DNA from 4 places in the Paenibacillus sp. FSL F4-0122 genome. Region 2 is predicted to be linked to each of the others. Evidence: riboswitches for the same ligand, from Rfam matches in the RefSeq annotation. Region 2 holds a riboswitch; each other region holds the start of a gene.

The links. Region 2 has a riboswitch for cobalamin ahead of MHH49_RS06015 (S-layer homology domain-containing protein). Riboswitches for the same ligand answer to the same signal wherever they lie in the genome.
Region 1: another riboswitch for cobalamin. It lies ahead of metE (5-methyltetrahydropteroyltriglutamate--homocysteine S-methyltransferase); the one in region 2 lies ahead of MHH49_RS06015 (S-layer homology domain-containing protein).
Region 3: another riboswitch for cobalamin. It lies ahead of MHH49_RS07530 (anaerobic ribonucleoside triphosphate reductase); the one in region 2 lies ahead of MHH49_RS06015 (S-layer homology domain-containing protein).
Region 4: another riboswitch for cobalamin. It lies ahead of MHH49_RS05265 (DUF4430 domain-containing protein); the one in region 2 lies ahead of MHH49_RS06015 (S-layer homology domain-containing protein).

Annotation. Positions count from the first base shown of each region.
Region 1 is NZ_JBBODI010000001.1:4,408,922-4,412,298, forward strand. Features, by position in the region: gene MHH49_RS18985 (FtsX-like permease family protein) at 1-14, shown strand, start outside; gene MHH49_RS18990 (DedA family protein) at 33-656, shown strand; gene MHH49_RS18995 (undecaprenyl-diphosphate phosphatase) at 707-1,567, shown strand; cobalamin riboswitch at 1,667-1,872, shown strand; gene metE (5-methyltetrahydropteroyltriglutamate--homocysteine S-methyltransferase) at 2,028-3,377, shown strand, end outside.
Region 2 is NZ_JBBODI010000001.1:1,419,578-1,422,954, forward strand. Features, by position in the region: gene MHH49_RS06015 (S-layer homology domain-containing protein) at 1-1,782, opposite strand, end outside; cobalamin riboswitch at 1,946-2,146, opposite strand; gene MHH49_RS06020 (cellulase family glycosylhydrolase) at 2,489-3,377, shown strand, end outside.
Region 3 is NZ_JBBODI010000001.1:1,774,826-1,778,202, forward strand. Features, by position in the region: tRNA gene MHH49_RS07520 (tRNA-Thr) at 371-442, opposite strand; gene MHH49_RS07525 (MTH1187 family thiamine-binding protein) at 536-844, opposite strand; cobalamin riboswitch at 1,223-1,457, shown strand; gene MHH49_RS07530 (anaerobic ribonucleoside triphosphate reductase) at 1,700-3,377, shown strand, end outside.
Region 4 is NZ_JBBODI010000001.1:1,230,626-1,234,002, forward strand. Features, by position in the region: gene MHH49_RS05265 (DUF4430 domain-containing protein) at 1-1,905, opposite strand, end outside; cobalamin riboswitch at 2,076-2,278, opposite strand; gene MHH49_RS05270 (GAP1-N2 domain-containing protein) at 2,406-3,377, opposite strand, start outside.

The DNA.
Region 1 (3,377 bases), 3.0 Mb from region 2:
AGAACTTGATATGAGAAATGGGGGTAACAAGAATGCAAGCATGGATTACAGATTTTATGGAGCAGTTTGGTTACTTCGGTATTTTTCTGATGCTGGCCTTTGAAAATATATTTCCACCAATTCCTTCAGAAGTGATCCTGCCCTTTGGAGGATTTATGACCACTACGACGAGCTTAACGATCCCTGGTGTAATCATTGCTGCCACTGCTGGATCACTACTGGGTGCAGTAATTCTCTATTATATTGGCCGATTATTGGATGTGAGCCGGTTAGAGAAACTGGTTGAACGCTGGGGGGGTCTAATTCGCGTTACTAAAAAAGATATCCACAAGGCTGACGCCTGGTTTGATAAATATGGCTATTGGACTGTATTGTTTTGTCGGATGGTTCCGCTGGTCCGCAGTCTGATTTCGATTCCGGCGGGAATGTCAGGTATGAAATTTGGAGTATTTATGATCTTCACAACGATTGGCACATTGGGATGGAATTTGCTGCTTGTGCTTATTGGCGCGGCTTTGGGCGAATCCTGGGAAGACATTGCCATGTACATGGATGTGTACTCCAATGTGGTCTATGTACTAATTGCTGGCGGATTAGTTATTCTTGGGTTTCTGTACTTCCGCAAACGCAGCCGGAGAATGAACACTGAGGGCTAAGCGGGTGGAGGACTGATAATAGAAATGACTATTAAAAAGGAGGGAAACACATGGAGCTATTAACGATTATTAAAGCCATTATTTTGGGGCTTGTTGAAGGTTTAACCGAATTTGCTCCAGTATCCTCCACGGGTCATATGATTATTGTTGATGATATGTGGCTGAAATCACAGGAGTTATTTGGACAATATACGGCAAATACCTTCAAAATAGTTATTCAACTGGGTTCTATATTAGCGGTTGTTGTGATTTTTAGAAATCGATTCATTGATCTGTTGGGCTTAAGGCGTTTCAGCCGTAAGCAGTTGGACCCTGTAACAGAGAAGCTACCGCAGTTAGAGCAGGGGGGGCACCTCAAGCTGACACAGGTTCTGGTAGGGTTAGTGCCTGCAGGTATGTTAGGTGTTCTGTTTAATGATTATATTGATGAGCATTTATTCTCTACCTCAACGGTGTTAATTGGTCTAGTGATCGGGGCTATATTAATGATTATTGCGGATCTGTTTGGGCCGAAGAAGATCAGAACTGAGAGTGTAGATCAGATTACATACAAACAGGCACTTGGTGTAGGTCTTGTACAGTGTTTTTCGTTATGGCCTGGATTTTCACGCTCGGGCTCGACGATTTCTGGTGGCGTAATCCTCGGGATGAGCCATCGTGCCGCTGCTGATTTTACGTTTATTATGGCAGTACCCATCATGGCAGGTGCCAGTCTGTTGTCACTGATGAAGAACTGGCAATATTTCACCATGGACGCGCTGCCGTTTTTTATTGCAGGCTTTATTAGTGCCTTCCTATTTGCGCTGTTATCGATGCGTTTCTTCTTAAAACTGATCAATCGTATCAAGCTCTTACCGTTTGCTATATACCGTATAATTCTTGCTGCTGTAGTATATTTCGTATTTTTCTAAGTCCGTTATAAGGAATCGATATAACAGAAGCCCCAGTAATCTATTGCAGATTGCTGGGGCTTTCACGTATGATGACATCAGATTAAGACACTCAAATGATGAATGATATCGGAGACAGGTGCTGACCGGAAAATAGTAATTCGGTAGGCTTAATAGGGAAATTCGGTTCGAAGCCGATGCGGTCCCGCCACTGTAACGGAAGAATCTCGAGCAACAGAGGTCACTGGCAATTTACTACTGCTGGGAAGACTGCTCAAGATGTTGACGCCGCTAGCCAGGAGACCTGCCTGTTTCAACAGCACTGCTTCACCTACGGAAGATAGGGAGGTGTTAGACGTTAACCATGGGTATATCATGGGCGTCTTTCCCTTTGACTTTTTTAGGGAAGGGCGCTCTTTTTTATAGGAAAGCAAGTAGTTTTGGAGTTTGAAATAAGAGATTGAAGAGGGAGTGTATCGAAATGACGAATAAGGTAAAAGTAAGCAATCTTGGATATCCGAGAATCGGAAAGAACCGCGAATGGAAAAAGGCACTGGAGGCATTCTGGCAGGGGAAAATAAATGAGGAGCAATTCCGCTCCGAAATGGCAGCAATCCAGCTGCAGCATTTGAAGACCCAGCAAGAAGCAGGAATTGAGCTTATTCCGGTAAATGATTTTACATTTTATGATCATGTGTTGGATGCGGCTGTTATGTTTGGAATCGTACCTCCACGGTATGCGTATGATGGCGGCGACATCGGGCTTGATCTTTATTTTGCAATGGCCCGTGGTAATGCTGAGGCTACTGCCTGCGAGATGACCAAATGGTTCAATACGAACTATCACTATATCGTTCCAGAGATCGGCACACAAACACCACGCCTGACTGAAAACAAACCTCTAGCGGCTTATCGTTTTGCTAAATCGCAGGCAGGGATTGAAGGTAAACCGGTACTTTTAGGTCTGTATACCTTCCTTAAGCTGTCCAAAGGTTACGCAGCGGCAGATATCGCCAAGATTGCTGCACGTTTTGTTCCAGTCTATGTTCAACTGCTACAGGAACTGAAGCAAGAAGGGGTAAGCTGGGTACAAATCGATGAGCCAGCGATTGTTACAGGCATAAGTAAAGAAGAATTAACACTGCTTAACTCGATATACACAGACATTGCCGGCTCCGTGCCGGGCTTGAATATTATTTTACAGACGTATTTTGAAGCTGCTGAGCCGCTGGAGGCACTGCTAGAGCTGCCTGTTCAAGGCTTGGGTCTTGACTTTGTGCACGATGGTGGAACGAATCTGGCTTCCATCGAACGTCTTGGCTGGCCGAAGGACAAATGGCTGGGTGCCGGAATTATTGATGGACGGAACATTTGGCGTTCCGATTTAGACGCTAAGCTGCAACTGGTAGAAAAGCTCAGCGTTCATGTACCGCTTGATCGTCTTATTCTTCAGCCTTCTTGCAGTCTGCTGCATGTCCCAGTCACCGTTCAAGGTGAAGTGAAGCTGAAGGCGACAGTTAAGAATGCGTTAGCCTTTGCCGATGAGAAGCTTAAAGAGCTTAGTCTGCTCGGAGCAGCCATCGCAGATAAAGGAGAAGCTTCTCAAGCAGCGCTGGCCGCTAGTCGTGAAGCTATTGCAGCGTTCCGCGCACTACCTGAGCGTGGCCGTAAGGATGTGGCGGAGCAAGTGCTTGCACTTGCAGCTCTACCAGACCAACGCAGTCTGCCTTTTGCTGAGCGCTTAAAGGTGCAGCAAGAGAAATGGCAGCTTCCACTTCTGCCAACCACTACAATTGGTAGCTTTCCGCAGACAGTCGAAGTGCGCCAGGCG
Region 2 (3,377 bases):
TGCATCAATAAGCGAATTTCCACTTTTAACAAATCTAGCGTCCGTGTGCGGATCTACGCCCACACCAGTTAAGGCCACAATTACCTGTGAGATACTTTCGCTGCTAGTGCTTCCCCAGCTTGTAAATCCGCCTTGATTGTTTTGGTTATCGGACAGCCATTGGATGGCCCGATCCACGGCGGCTTTTACATCATCTCGGGTTGCATAATAAGGTGCAAGAGCTTGCATCGCCATCGCAGTCATATCGACATCGGCTTTGGTTACGCCTAATGCCCAGCCACCAGCTTCTGCTGTACCTTTTTTAACCTCTTTATCTAAAATGTACTGAACTAGTTTTTCTCTTGTGGTCTGTTCTGTAACTCCATCAACTACTGGGATCTCATAGTTATGGCTATCTAGCGCAATCAGAGCAAAAATCGGACCATTATTGCCTTGCTTTTGGATATATTGATAATCAGCGAGTGCTTTTCTCAGATCATATCCCGCAACATTTGTGATATCTTTTCCGATAGAGGTAAGCCCAAGAATCGCTCTGGAATTCTCTGTGCTTTTATTGGCGTCGAGTTTTCCATCCTCTTTAATGATCGATGCTATTTTCGTTGCTACATTGTTGTAATAAAGATCGTAATAACCGTTAGGTACTGTATAGTTCGCCCGTGCCAGAGAAAGGATCGACCATTCTCCACTACCTGTTCCAAACGACGGATTCTTTACAGTGTTTAGAATATAGGCAAGGCTTTTATCTAACTGTTGTTTGACGGCAACTGTAGTTTCCAGTTTGTAAGTAACTTGATAAGTTACATTTGTTTTGTTTCCAGCTCCGTCAAGAGCCGTTACAGTAATTGCATTACTGCCTGAATTCAGAGAAGCTTTGTACTCCCCATTCGCAGGTGATAAAGTAACACCATTCAGCTTCACTTCTGGAATGATGTCACTATATACATTGTCTGTGACAGCTACTTTGAAGCTTATTTCTTTATTAGATACTTCCTGTTTATCTTGTATGCCACTTACAGTAATAACAGGGGGTTCTATGTCTAATGCATGGTTAAGCCCTACAAGTGCATGATCTACACTTATTTGAGAGCTTGCCATATTTTCGAGCACGGAATAGGCTTGATAAACTGCCGATTGTACTACTGGTCTGTCCAAAATAGTTTCTTTATTAGGGTCACTGTTAATCTCGGCGATTTCCGCAGTTAAAGCATCCTTATTGGCAAGTTGAACGGGGATTTCTCCCCAGCCACCAAGATCAGAACCATAGCCATAAGTGGTGAACTGAGTTCGAATGATATCACCGTCTTGAGGCTTATAATCGGTCATCCCAAACGGAGGAAACACATTATTTACTGCATACATCCAACCCGACATGGAAGTATAGTCAAACTGACTTAACCACTCTGGGTCTGCTTTAGTGCCGACTGTATTCCCATCAGCTGAAATCATATCTAAAATATATTGTGGAATATTGACTTCGCTTCTGCCACTATCTTTAACTTCTGATAAATAAAAACCACTATCTATATTTCCTAAATATCTATAATTCCCATCTCCTAGCGCACGTGTTATTAAAGATGCGCCATTATCGCCTTCATAAATCGGAACTTTAATAGGTTCCTTAATATACCCTTGGCCTACGGTGAATTTCTCTACGGCTACAGTTACGTACCCTTTAAGAGTAGAGCTTGCTCCATTTGCTTGAGCTGGGATAACACTTGTAGAGAATGTCGTGATAAATACAGCTACAATGAGTAACCACGCTAAAAACTTATTTTTCTTCATTTTTCCATAACCCTTCCCTTCATACCTATGATAAAAAACAGAATAAACTTTCTTATAACCACAAAAAAACCACTCAACATAAACGTCAAGAGGTTAAGATAGTGAACCACAATAATAGATGGCCAACACTATTCAAGCACCTCTCTATCGATCGTAGAGTTTGATGGTGTAACAGAAAAAGGCAGATATTCTGGCTCAAGTATCATCACCCTTGCTGCCTTCCCAGTTTCCCAGTGGCATTTTGCAAGGACTCCTCTTTTACAGCGGCGGGACCGCGCGGGATTCACACCCGCTTTCCATTTAACCAATCTATGATTGTACTTCCGCAACATTCATAGTTGGCACCTATTTCTAATTTTAAATTTTCATGCTTCATCATATCTAATATATATGCTTTTGTCATGTTATATTTCTTTTTTGTATAACGGGCAGCTAGAGATAATCCTATTGAATAACCAATTTCTACGAGTAGGGATATTTAAATAATTTCTTTATCCAACTGTGGGGAAAATTAATTTAAATCACTAATTCTTATATGAATTTGCCACAAATTAGTAAGGTACTCGCTGAGTGAATTCTATGTTAGGGTATATTCAGAAAGCGTTTACAAAAATAACAGTGGAGGTGTTCGTGTTCATCTAACCATCAAGTACAGCGTCAAAGCCAGGTCCAAGCATCCTAAATTTATCTCACAAAGGAGAATTCAATGACTACGCGAATCCAGAAATCCTTCTTATCATTGACACTTGTCACCGCTCTTCTGCTCTCTCTGTTCTCATCCATGGCTGCAGCTGCAACTAAGGATGAGCAACAAGCTAAGGCAGCGCCAAAGAGTAAGATCCAATCCTATGTAGACGAAATGCAGCCCGGATGGAACCTCGGTAATACTTTAGATGCTACAGGTGAGGACGAAACCTCCTGGGGCAATCCTCGTGTGACCCAAGAACTTATTAAAAAGATCGCCGCTCAAGGCTATAAAAGTATTCGGATTCCTGTGACCTGGGATACTCACATGGGTGCGGCACCAGACTATACCCTAGAAAAAGCCTACCTCGACCGTGTGGAAGAAGTTGTCGGCTGGGCACTGGACGCCAAGCTTTATGTCATGATTAATGTCCATCATGATTCCTGGCTATGGGTAAGCCATATGGAAGAAAAACACGATGAAACGCTGGCGCGTTATAATGCAGCCTGGACTCAAATTGCCGATCGCTTTAAGGACAAATCCGATAAGCTGATGTTCGAGAGCATAAATGAACCTCGGTTCACCGATGGTGGAAGCACAGACGAAGCAAAAATGGAGCAAATGCTTACTGAACTCAATAACTCCTTCTATCAGATCGTGCGGAAATCCGGTGGGAAAAACGACCTCCGCCCACTTGTATTACCTTCATTAGAGTCTTCACCTACACAAACAAGAATGGATCATCTCTATAAGACGATTACGGCTCTAAACGATCCGAATATTATTGCGACCGTTCACTTCTATGGCTTCTGGCCTTTTAGTGTGAACATTGCCGGTTACACCACATTTGAAAAAGATACAAAAAACGATATCACTCAAACTTTTGATAACGTTTACAATACATTTGTAG
Region 3 (3,377 bases), 360 kb from region 2:
TGTTAGCCGTAGCCAGTCTTGCTTATGAACTCAGTTCACTGACGAGCTCGTGAAATTCGAGCGAAAAGTATCTGTACTAAGACACCTTGTGGTGTCTTTTTTATTTTTATAGTAATTACCATCTAACCGATCTGCCCCCGCAAGAAAAAAGCAGCTTATGCTGCTCCTCCTCCACTATCCTTCATTCTGATTGCTGTCAGCTTGCGACACGCCTTCCATCTGCTCGACAGTGACCACTAGTCATACCGTTTTCATTAGCGATTTCGCCATGTCTTATCTTTTAGAAGAATGTTAGAAGCCAGGGGATTTAATGAAAAATGGCACGGTCCCGGAATCCCGGAAAACCGCGCCATTGCGCCATTCTTAGATATGCTGGTGAAGGGAATTGAACCCCCGGCCTACGCATTACGAGTGCGTTGCTCTACCCCTGAGCTACACCAGCTTAACGCTGTTTTTCTGTCAAACAAAAAATATTATACAACTTCCAGCCAGAAACGCAAGCCTATTTCTCCCTGTTTTCCGCCCTTCTAAACTGCTAATCCACCTGTAGCTTACGCTCCACAGACTCTAACTTTCCACGGCTAGTAGAGGGTTTATCGCGGCGGTCGTCTATTTTAAGTGAGGTAGAGACACGTTCTGCACCTGCGTCAAAAGGAGACTCATGCAAAGCTTCTACCGCAGCAAAAATGCGTTGCAGAGGCCCTTCGATGATCGTCCCCATGGACGTAAGTTCATAAGTAATCCCTTCTACTGTCTTCAGCACCCGCTGCATATCCGCAACATAGCTGCTAAGACTGGTGCTGCCTGTTCCAATTGGAATAACTGTAACTTCAGCAATAGGCATGAGAATACCTCCTCGAAATTTTATAGTAGCTGTCTCCTTCCATTGTAACAATTCCACCGCTCTGTCACAAACTAAGCAAGATTATCCTCCCTTATCTCTTCTATTTCTTCTGATTACTCCAAAATATGACTTTGGGCTAAGAGTATTTTCTCATGAGCAAATTCTAGGGTCATCTGCACTATATTTATGGACTCTTTGTGGCATCTTTTCGGACAATTTATGAATCATTTCGCATCTCCCTGTGGATCAATTGTGGATTACTTATGGACAGCCTGTGGATCATTTGTGGAGTACTTTTAAAGAACCCGCTCCCCGCGCGGGTTTTCTAAAAAACTGTTTACAAACACAACATCTTGGGTTATTTTTATCTAACGACAACAAAATATAGTGGAGACAGGCGCTTTGATCCTTAACCGGATTTAGAGCTTAATAGGGAAGCGCGGTGAGAATCCGCTGCGGTCCCGCCACTGTAACCGGATGGCCTTCTTAAGCTTCTGGGAAGCTTGAGAATCCACATCTCCCGGCAAATGCCACTGAGGGTTAGGAACACCCTTGGGAAGGCGCCGAGAGATCCCACGGAAGCCAGGAGACCTACCTGTTTCGACGACACCAACTATTGATGCCTGCGAGGAACAGGGATGGTGTCCGCATGCGGTCATCTACGTAGAGACCTCTGCAAATATCCGTGTGGATATTTACATAACGCATCGGGCATTTTCTGCCATCCTCGGGTAGGGGATGCTTTTTTTATGTAATCTGAACAAATATACGACTGCTTATAGCAGTCCAACTTCTTATGGATATATGGATTTGATGATAGATGTTTTTCTTTTATACTGAGAGGAGAGCTGTACAATGACGTTGTTGGAGAGACAATTTAATGGAGTAGAAAATGCACGGGAAGTTCTTTTAGAAGAGCTCATTGATTTAGGCCGGGATATTATCGACAGTCGGGATATGGACCTATTGCGCGAGAATGCCAATTTGAATGGAGAGAGTTTCTCCGGTAAAATGAGCAAGTTCGGCAGTGAATATTCAAAATGGTACGCCCGCAATTTTACGATGCCGCCACAGCTAGTGCAGGCTATTGATGACAATGTCGTCTATGTGCATGATCTGGATCAATACGCGATTGGAACGACGAACTGTATTTTTATCCCGTTTGATAAACTTCTCCGTGAAGGTTTCAATACCGGCAACGGCAGCGTTCGTCCTCCGAACTCAATAATGACAGCTATGTCTCTGGTAGCGATTATTTTCCAATCCCAGCAAAATGCTCAATATGGTGGTGTATCCGCCAATAAACTCGATTACGATCTGGCACCTTATGTAACCAAATCCTTCGCCAAGCTGTTCCGCAAGGGTCTGGATTATTTTGAAGAAGGACAAGCTGACGAATCTTTGGGCGAGATTACGATGAGCCGGACCGATCTGGCGGAGTTATATCCAAGAGCGTTCCGTTTTGCACTAAAGGAAACCGAAATCGAAACCCTGCAAGCGGCTGAAAGTATGGTACATAATCTGAATACCATGTCCAGCCGATCCGGTGGACAAATACCGTTTACCAGCATCAACTACGGTACTTGTACTTCACCAGAAGGTCAGCTTGTGATCAGTTCTCTGCTAACCGCAACTATGAACGGACTTGGCAGCGGAGAAACACCAGTGTTCCCGATTCAAATCTTCAAATGCAAGCAAGGAATCAATCAACAGCAAGGCGATCCTAACTATGAACTGTTCCTAAAAGCGGCTGAATGTTCTGCGCGCAGACTATATCCAAACTTCGCTAATCTGGACGCTCCGCTCAACTTGCAGTATTATGATCCAAGTGATCCTGATACGGAGTTCGCTACAATGGGCTGCCGAACCCGAGTGCTCGGTGACCGTTTTGGGCGTAATCATTGCTCTGGGAAGGGCAACCTTTCCTTTAATACACTGAATCTGGTTCGGCTAGGTCTGGCACACGGCACAGTAACAGGCAGACGTACCATCGCAGACGAAGCTGGCTTCTATGAAGATCTAAATCATTACATGGATATTGCGCTGGAAGGACTTCTTCATCGCTTCCACATCCAAACCGCACAAAAAGCTAAAGCTTCCGATTTCATGATGCGAGAAGGCGTCTGGGAAGGCGGCGAGCATCTTGCACCTGATGACACTGTAGGCGATCTGCTGAAGCATGGCAGTCTGTCTCTTGGCTTCATCGGTATGGCGGAATGTATGAAAGCTATGTACGGCAAACACCATGGCGAGGATATGGAAGTTCATGCCAAGGCGCTGGCTATCGTGCGTCATATGCGGGACTATTGCGATCGGAAAAGTGAGGAACTGGATCTTAACATCACCCTGTTCGCAACTCCAGCAGAAGGTTTGTCCGGTAAATTCACCAAAGTTGACCGCAAGGTACTGGGTTCCATTCCGGGCGTAACCGACCGTGAATATTATACGAACTCTTTTCACATCCCTGTATACTTCGATCTGGGTGCTGCTCAGAAGATCAGCTTGGAAGCTCCTTTCCATGAATACTGCAATG
Region 4 (3,377 bases), 190 kb from region 2:
AAGCACACGATCGGATTCCTGTAGTTCGAACGCATCCATACCCACACTTGGATATATCCACTCCCCGCCGCGTGATACTACGAAGCTCCACCATCCGTCGTAAGTACCTTGCGAAACTCCATGGATACCTGATACAAAGTTGCCATAAGACGATTTGGTGATATCTACTTTAAAATCATCGGTAGACCCTAGTTGCTGCAACGCTTCAAGAGCATTGGAGGCTTTTAAAGTCCCTTCACTAATCAATCCTTCCGGGCCTTCAACGGTAAGAGAAGCTGTTACATTCTTAGAAGTTACCTTTATAGCTTTTGTATATTTAGCAACCGTTGGCGCTTTACCTTCGCGGTAGCCAGTTACAGACAGTGTATAGTCACCTGCGGGCACATTTCCTGAGAATACGGCCTCACCTTTAGCATTCGTCGTTACCGTGTGAGCTCCAATTTGGACCTGAACACCCGCAGCTTTTGCCGTTACAGGAGAGGAAGTATTCGTAGCAGCGTCCCATTTCCACGTCTTACTAGTTACAGTGACAGTAAAAGAATCGCCCTCTTTAAGATTTTGTTTGGAAAGGGTAACGGAATCCACAAGTTTAGTGTCATCTCCGGCATAATAAACCAGTACCTGATCTGAATCTTTAAGTACAAAATCACTCATGCCTACATCGGGATTAATCCATTTTCCGTCACGTGATACAACATACATCCATCCGTCATAACCACCAAAGCTTCCAGCAGCAATACTTCCGATGCCAGTCACATAACTGCCCGAAGGATTCGTGATCGGCAAGTTCGTTTGAAGCGCCAGCTTCTCTAACGCTCCAAGTGCGTTGCCAGCATAGGCGTACCCTTGTGCCAACGTGGCCCGTGGTCCCTCAATCGTTACAGGAGCGTAGATGAGTGAGCTCTGAACGGAGGATTTGGAAAAATCGTATAGCTTACTGTTGCTTCCTTTATACAGCAAATTATACGCAACCAGCGCCTGAAGTCCTTGCTCTGTCGCCAGAACATCACTGCTTCCACCACGGCTATGGGTGAAGCTACCATCAGCTAGACGATAGCTAAGCAGGTTCTCCATTAGATCCACTTTGTTTTTGGTGTATTCTAATCCACTAGGATCAACTCCGAAGGATGTGAGTCCAAGGATTGCTTGTGCGCTACTTTCAGCACTGTCACCGTAACCCCCATGGCTATCTTGAGCTGCAGATAACCAAGCTACGGCTTGTAGCCCTGCTAAGTAGGCTTCGGGATTATTTTTATGTGCCGCCAGAGCCGTCAAGGTTATCGCTGTCATATCAGGCTCACTTGCGCCTGAGGTTAATGCAAAGCCCCCATCCGGATTCTGTTTGGAGAGAATCTCCGTAAGGAGCTTATCCGCCGTCCATTTCGCGTCACTTGGGATATTATATTTACCAGAATCCAGCGCAAGTAAAGCATATACCGGATTATTTAGCGTCTGTTCACTGAGCTTGCTGTTATTATAAATTTTCTCAATCAGATTATAGCCAGGAGTCGTTCCGTTACCAGCAAAGCTAGTAGGATCTGCACCAATCGCTCTCACTGCGAGCACGATTCGAGCATAATCGGTTACATTGGCGAAATTGCCAGCTGCATCCTTTACTTTTTTCTCAAGCTCTGAATGGTAACTGGCTGGCAGCTTATATCCTGCTTGCGCTAATCCAATAGCTTGCCAATCCGATTGCACGCCACCTTTCAAGAGATATTCTGCAGCCGCATAAGTCGCATCCGCAACATTAATCCGCTCCGCAGCAGTTGCTTCCAGACCGGAGCCAGCGCTCGCTTCTGCAAATATTTGTCCTGCCGGAGCAAGAGATGTTCCTAGAATTGAAATGACCATGAATAAGGCCAGCCCAAGTGCTACAAACTTGGAAGACATGATTTTCTTCATTGTTTAACCTCTTTCTGTATAAGAATGGGTACTGCTGGGAATAAGACGCATAACATAAAGACCGCCCCTTTGGAGGGCGGTCAGGGAAGATTACAAATCGAGGCTGAGGCGCTTGCTTCCTGCCAACAGTCCATCTGTATATGTTCCACATTCTTACCCCACGAAGAATAGAAACGCTCACGAAAAAGGCAGGTCTCCTGGCTGATGCTTCATCGCTGTTCTTCACCTTCCCACCCTACCTTCGGGGCAGTGGCTTATAGAAGAAAAACTCCGCACATACAGTGGCGGGACCGCGCCGGACTCTTGCACCGGACTTCCCTTTTAAGCAGACGACTAGATTGATAGAGTCTGCACCTTTTCCAGTATGTAGTATCTTATTTTGACATCCATAATCATATCTATTAATACATAGCATGTCTATAGAAAAGCTTAGTATGGGCAGCAAAAAAATGAACAGCAATACACCACCTGCCGGTAGGTATTGCTGTTCAGAAAGCTTGTTATTCGGCTGTTCCTTCCGGACTTGCAGTTGAGGAGGGTTCAGCACTTGAATCAGAAGCTGGTGGAATATTAGGGTCGGGATCTACGATCAATGTAAATCTTCCGGCCTTGATCATACTTTTCTCTAGAATTGTCGCTCCAGGCTCCAATGTAACCTCAACCTGATAGGATGGTTGTTCACCTTCAGTCACAGCTGTTGCGGAAGGCAACCCAGTGCTGTCCTCAGTATCAGAGGAAGGCGTAGGAGACGGAGAAGCATCAGCTACTGCGTTAGGAGCATCTGCACCTTCTGCTGTTCCTCCAGTAGTGCCAGCGGCATCTGAATCGTCAGCGGCGTTTCCCTCATCCGTCCCATCCGTTGACGGCACTGGACAAGTGCCATTCGTAGCAGCGACCTTAAAGCTTTTATCTATCTCTGTAGACGAAGACATTAAACTAATCTCAGTCGGTTGAAACTGCACACAGTCATCTGCACTTGCGAAGGTGAACACCAATATGCTGCTCCCCTTATCTCCTTCGTCGCTCTGATCCTTCAAGTATACTGAAGCCGGAGGCAGCTCATTACCTGCACTCTGAACAGGGGTCGGCTCAGGGCTTGTCCCCGGCAGAGCAGTCTTCGTATCATCCGGGCGTAGCATACTGAATACGATAATTGCAATAATCACCAGAATACCCGTAATGGAGCCGGAGATTAAGAGTCGAAATCGGCTGCGGCTGATCCAGCGCGCCAGCGGGGAAGCCAGTTGGGAGCGGGCTTCATTGTACACATTTTGCAGAGCAGGCCGAGCTGCCGCGACATAGTTCTTTCGGAATTCCCGATTCTTGAACGCTTCACGATCACTGCTCAGGAAATACTTCAGAATCGCTTTGCGGTAACCCGGTTGCAGCTTTTTATTCGAAACCGTAAATAAAGGATTGCCTTGCGACCAAGCAAAAAACCGATAGATGATTTCTTTGTCGGAACCGGCTTT